DNA from 2 places in the Metabacillus indicus genome. Region 2 is predicted to be linked to the other one. Evidence: riboswitches for the same ligand, from Rfam matches in the RefSeq annotation. Region 2 holds a riboswitch; the other holds the start of a gene.
What was found. Region 2 has a riboswitch for lysine ahead of ACK1LH_RS17735 (Na+/H+ antiporter NhaC family protein). Riboswitches for the same ligand answer to the same signal wherever they lie in the genome.
Positions count from the first base shown of each region.

Region 1: another riboswitch for lysine. It lies ahead of ACK1LH_RS15485 (aspartate kinase); the one in region 2 lies ahead of ACK1LH_RS17735 (Na+/H+ antiporter NhaC family protein).

Region 1 covers NZ_CP176757.1:3,009,202-3,012,332, reverse strand. Annotated here, with positions in the region: gene uvrC (excinuclease ABC subunit UvrC) at 1-1,326, shown strand, start outside; lysine riboswitch at 1,401-1,582, shown strand; gene ACK1LH_RS15485 (aspartate kinase) at 1,713-2,954, shown strand; gene ACK1LH_RS15480 (YslB family protein) at 3,005-3,131, opposite strand, start outside.
Region 2 covers NZ_CP176757.1:3,457,215-3,460,345, forward strand. Annotated here, with positions in the region: gene ACK1LH_RS17735 (Na+/H+ antiporter NhaC family protein) at 1-1,410, opposite strand, end outside; lysine riboswitch at 1,538-1,720, opposite strand; gene yunB (sporulation protein YunB) at 1,842-2,609, opposite strand; gene ACK1LH_RS17745 (YunC family protein) at 2,712-3,014, opposite strand; gene ACK1LH_RS17750 (bifunctional metallophosphatase/5'-nucleotidase) at 3,076-3,131, opposite strand, start outside.

The DNA.
Region 1 (3,131 bases), 450 kb from region 2:
CTCCCTGATCGTGTATGCCTTTACTACCACATGGGACAATGCCTTGCACCCTGCGTCTACAATGTGACCCAGGAACAGAACAGGCAGATGGTGGACGAAATGACGCGCTTTCTTAAAGGCGGATTTAAGCAGATTAAAGAGGAACTTTCAAAGAAAATGCTGGCTGCATCTGAGAACCTTGACTTTGAACGTGCGAAGGAATTCCGCGACCAGATTGCCCATATTGACGCCACGATGGAAAAGCAAAAGATGACGATGAATGACTTTGTCGACCGTGATGTGTTCGGTTATTCGTACGACAAGGGGTGGATGTGCGTTCAGGTGTTTTTTGTAAGACAGGGCAAGCTGATTGAACGGGATATTGCCATGTTCCCGCTTTATCAGGAACCGGAAGAAGAGTTTTTAACCTTCCTCGGCCAGTTTTACTCAAAGAGCAATCACATTCTTCCTAAAGAAATACTGCTTCCGGACAGCGTTGACCGGGAGATGGCTGCTGAGCTTCTCGGAGTCACTGCGACGCAGCCTCAGCGGGGAAAGAAAAAGGATCTCGTTCTGCTTGCACATGAAAATGCGAAAATTGCCCTTAAAGAAAAATTCTCGCTGATTGAGCGCGATGAAGAACGAACGATAAAAGCGATCGACCAGCTGGGTGAAAAAATGGGTATTTATACGCCTGCAAGAATTGAAGCCTTTGATAATTCAAACATTCAGGGTACAGATCCGGTATCGGCCATGATCGTTTTCATTGACGGGAAGCCTGCTAAAAAGGAATACAGAAAGTATAAAATTAAAACCGTTAAAGGCCCTGATGATTATGAGTCGATGCGGGAAGTTGTCCGCAGACGATATACGCGCGTCCTGAAAGAAGAACTTCCGCTTCCTGACTTGATTATTATTGACGGGGGAAAAGGCCACCTTGCAGCAGCTCAGGATGTGCTTGAAAATGAGCTTGGCTTGACCATACCTGTAGCAGGCCTTGTAAAGGACGACAAACATAGAACATCCAACCTCATGGTCGGCAGTCCGCCTGAAATTGTGGAGCTTGAACGAAACAGCCAGGAGTTCTATCTCCTCCAGCGCATTCAGGATGAGGTTCACCGGTTTGCGATTACTTTCCACAGGCAGACGCGCGGAAAGACCGCTTTTCAATCGATTCTGGATGACATACCCGGCGTTGGCGAAAAGCGCAGGAAGGTCCTGCTGAAACATTTCGGGTCTGTGAAAAAAATGAAAGAGGCAAGTATTGAGGACATTATCGCTGCAGGCATGCCTTCAAATACCGCAGAATTAATCTATGAAAAACTGCAGGAAAAAGAAGAAGCATAAAATGTTCTTGCTTTAAGCAGTAAGGTTTGCTAAAATTTTAACTAATTTCATAAATCAGATCGTTTAGTTCGTTAAATGACGGTAGAGGTGCGGACTTCAAGAGTAGCGCGTCAGAGGAAAATGGATTCCTTTGAAGACGCGTGAAAGGGGAGCGCCGCCGAAGCAAAGAAAGACCCATTTCTTCTCTTTGCTGGTTTTGCGTTTAAGAGACGCAGGATTGTCAAGAAGATGTTTTTCTTGGAGCGCTATCTCATTGTATGAATGAAGTTCCATTATTCGTTTATGCAAGCAATGAGATAGAGAATCTCATTGCTTTTTTTGCGTTTTCCGGGATTCTCCCTTTTACTTGCTGACGATCAAATAAGACTTGAAAGGCGAGAGGCGATATGGGTTTAATTGTACAAAAATTTGGGGGCACATCAGTTGGTTCTTCGGAGAAAATCATGAATGCTGCCAACCGTGCAGCTGAAGAAAGCCAAAAGGGCAACAGTGTTGTTGTCGTTGTATCGGCAATGGGGAAAACAACGGATCATTTAGTATCACTTGCAGCTGAAATCACACAAAAACCAAGCAAGCGCGAAATGGACATGCTGCTTTCAACAGGAGAGCAAGTGACCATCTCTCTACTGACAATGGCTTTGCAGGCGAAAGGCTATGACGCTGTTTCCTATACAGGCTGGCAGGCCGGCATCAGCACAGAGCACGTCCATGGAAATGCGAGAATTTCCGGAATTGATACAGAGAAAATAGAAAAACGGCTTTCTGAAGGGAAAATCGTCGTTGTTGCCGGATTTCAGGGCTTTGCAGACGGCAGCGAGATTACGACTCTTGGACGCGGAGGATCCGATACAACAGCAGTTGCCTTAGCAGCGGCGCTGAAAGCGGACAAATGCGATATTTATACAGATGTGACGGGTGTTTACACAACCGATCCGCGCTTTGTAAAAGGGGCAAGAAAGCTTGAGGGAATTTCCTATGATGAAATGCTTGAGCTCGCTAACCTGGGAGCGGGTGTCCTGCATCCGCGTGCAGTTGAATTTGCCAAAAATTACGGAGTACCGCTTGAAGTCAGATCCAGCACAGAAGCCGAACGGGGCACGCTTATTGAGGAGGAAACAGATATGGAACAGAATTTAATTGTAAGAGGCATTGCATTTGAAGATCAGGTGTCAAAAGTGACGGTTTGCGGGCTGCAAAACGGATTGATGGCTCTTTCCACCATTTTCAAAACACTCGCAAGCCACGGAATCAATGTGGATATTATTATTCAAAGTACAGCAAACGCACAGATTGCTTCTCTTTCATTCTCTGTTAAAACAGGTGAGGTCGAAGAGACCGTGCACGTTCTTGAAACGTATAAGGAGGAACTCGGATTTGAACGGATCGAATTTGAAAACGGCCTGGCCAAAGTCTCGATCGTAGGATCCGGAATGGTCTCAAACCCGGGAGTTGCCGCGGAAATGTTCCATGTTCTTGCGAAGGAACAGATTGAGGTGAAAATGGTCAGCACGTCAGAAATAAAAGTTTCAACGGTAGTCGGCCATGCTGATATGGTGAAAGCGGTAGAAGCGCTGCACGACGCATTTGAACTTTCAGAGCAGCCGGCAGGTGTCCTTGGCGCCAACTGAGAGCTTTGATGAAAATAAAAAAAAGGGCGGGTATCATGAGTACCCGTCCTTTATTCGTTTTCAAACTCCATGTCTTTGTAGTCCCATTTCACAGTAAAGTGAACTTTGTCCGCACGTTTTTTAACATGCTCATATGTTTCGGTGATCTGCTTGTTCATGCGCTGCACCTGCTGGGCG
Region 2 (3,131 bases):
AAGCTGCGTCACCACATGGTCGATGTGATGGCTTCCCGCTCCAGTTGAGGATAGAATCGTCGTATCTGAAATAGGAGAACAGTGATCTCCGAGTACAGCTCCTGCAAGGACAGCCGCCATTGCCGGAAGAAGCATCGAAATATCAGTTGCAGCCGTTATTTCGCCTGCTATCGGAAGCATGATGCCGAATGTTCCCCATGACGTTCCTGTAGCAAACGCCATAAAACCTGCAAGAACGAACAGAATGACAGGCAGGAAGGCTGTATTCATGTTTGACTGCTCTACTAGCCCTGCAAGGTATTCTCCTGTTTTCAGCTGGCCGATCAAATCAACGATCATCCAGGCAAGCGTCAGAATATAAATGGCCGGAAGCATTGATTTAATGCCCTCAAGGAAAGCTTTTGGCAAGTAGGCAGAAGAGATGCCTTTGCCTAAATATAAACCAAGTGTAACCACGAGACCGATAAGTCCTCCAATGACAAGCGACTTCGCCACATCCGTGTATTCAAACATTGTAAGAAGCGTCACTTTAACGCCATCTTCTGCTAGAACGCCTTCATACCCGGTCCAGAGCATGGCGCCTACTGTTCCAATAATCAGGGCAATAATCGGCCAGACAAGATTTCCGATCGAGCCTTTATCACTAACAGGCAGATCTTCCTTAATATCTCCGAGCGGCTCTTTTTCAGGATCAAACAATACGCCTTCTTTCATAGCCCGCTCTTCATGAAACTTCATGCTGCCGAGATTGATGTTTAAGTAGGCCGTTGCAAAAACTAGAGCCAGTGCAGCGAACACATAGTAATTCATAGGAACCATCGTCATAAAAGCAGACAGAGGGGTGTATTCAGAAACACTGTGGGTTGCAAGAATCGTCCCGATCATGGCAATAATATACGCTCCCCAGCTTGAAACCGGTGAAACAACACACACCGGTGCAGAGGTTGAATCAATAATATAGGCAAGCTTGGCTCTTGAAACTTTCTGCCGGTCTGTAATCGGACGGCTGACCTGCCCTACAGCCAGTGCGTTGAAATAATCATCGATAAAAATCATAATGCCCAGAAGAGCAGCAGTAAACTGAGCACCAGCTCTTGTTTTAACACGCTTTTGAGCCCATTCGCCAAACGCCCTGCTTCCGCCTGATATGGAAATCAGCGCAGTCACAACACCAAGGATAAGCAGGAACAGAAGAATGAACACATTCCACGTATTGAGCTCTCCGTCTGCAACAAAGATGGCTTTAAAAGCTCCCCAGATTTTCGAAAGGGTCTCTCCTATTGAAAAGTTTGTAAGAATAAGTGCGGCGGAAAGGATTCCGACTCCGAGTGAAAGAAGGACTTTCCTAGTAAGTATGACCATCAAAATGGCGATGATCGGGGGAAGAATTGAATAAATAGTGCCTGACATGGTAAAACCTCCTGGAATTAGTAATGGGGCTACCGGCACGATGCAAGGATAAAAAAGTGCAAATAAAAAAGAGTACGATAGAAAATAACTATCATTACTCTTTTTAGGTAATGTTATGTTATCCTCCACGATCAGTAGCCCACCATTGCAGATATCCCTGCAATGACAGTGTTACCCTTATTCAAGGTAACCCCAGCTGTGCAGATGTTGACGCATGCTGCATAACTTCGGCAAAAAAGCCTTTTGTATAGTGATCTCAGTTGTCATCCTCACACTATCTACTCTTCTTTTTCGCGCCTCTACCTCATCATGAGACAAGGTGAAGTATTCAATTTGTATGCTGATTTAACGGACATATTTCTTTAGCCCCAAAAAGCAGCTCATTAACTAGTTGGATTATATCAATAATCTCCTAATCTATCAACAGCAACTTACCTTCCAGTTGATTCCACGGGAACTTCAAGCGCAGGAGGTGAGCTTCCTCCGCCCCCGTTGTAATAGCTTGGCACTTGCCCCTGAACAGCTTTAATCGCAATCGGGATGTTGTTTCTTACTGTAGCAGTTCTTGTGGAGAACGGAATGACCACCTCGACATTCACTTCAATTTCAACTGCTATTTCAATCAGCGCATTGTTAATTCCATACTGCTGAATCGTTTCCTTCACATCAGTCTGCACCTCACCGACAACGTAAAAACGGACGGGCACTTTCGGACCGAGGTTTCCAATCAGTGCATTATTCGTTGCCTGGCCAAGCGGAATCGAGTAGATGATTCCCTCGCCCTGTTTATCTTTCGTAAGATGCTCGCCCTCCGGCAGTTCAAGCGCGTCAATATTACCTTTGGATGCTTCTCTTAAATTCGCCTGAATCTTGTCGGTTGTCTTGGCAAGCACGCTTCTGACAAATTTGGCGTTAAAATCGATTGTCGTCACATTCCCTTTTTCATCCGTATCAACGACGAACATTTCATCCACATCTACATCTTCTTTAATGTCCTTGTTAATCGCATTCTGGATAACAAGTGTCGCAATCCGTTTTGTTTCGGTTTCAGCCACCGTCATTAATGTCGGTTCAATTCCCTTATTAACAATCCACAGCCCCGCAGCTGTAGATAAGATAAAAAAGACGAGTGAAAGCAGGAATACATATCTGAAAGGAAGCGGCCCTTTTTTATGAGGACGGCTGCGGAATCTGGCCAAAAATAAATCCCCCCTTTACAAGCTATATTTATGCATGTAAGGAGGGATGTACGCTATTTTTTTGAAGTTATCTATTAAAACAATGATGTTATACAGTTCGACTCAGAGCATTCTAAGCAGGGCATCTCTTCCGCTCATTCCTACGTGGATTCCGCGGTTTTCGGCTTCAAAGGTAATGGATTCAAGCGGAGCATCAAGAAGCTGTTCGATCGTCCGGACGCCGACTGCTCTCCCTGCAATAATTCCCCGCTCTTTCAATTTTTCATTCAGCAGCGCTACATCGAGTGCGCCGCACATAATGTACCCTTTGTCGCTTGTAACAGCCATGAAATTTGTTTTAGGCAAAGCAACCGTTACAGCTGTAAATTGATGACTTCCAATCATAATAGGTGTCATGGATACCATCGTTCTTTCACACTCCCTTCCTTCTGTAATTTATGAAGGCAGGAGGCATTGAGTGTGAAAACTAGGCATTCTTGTACGAATGTCCCTGTTTCAGCTTCCAGGCAAGGACATCACGCA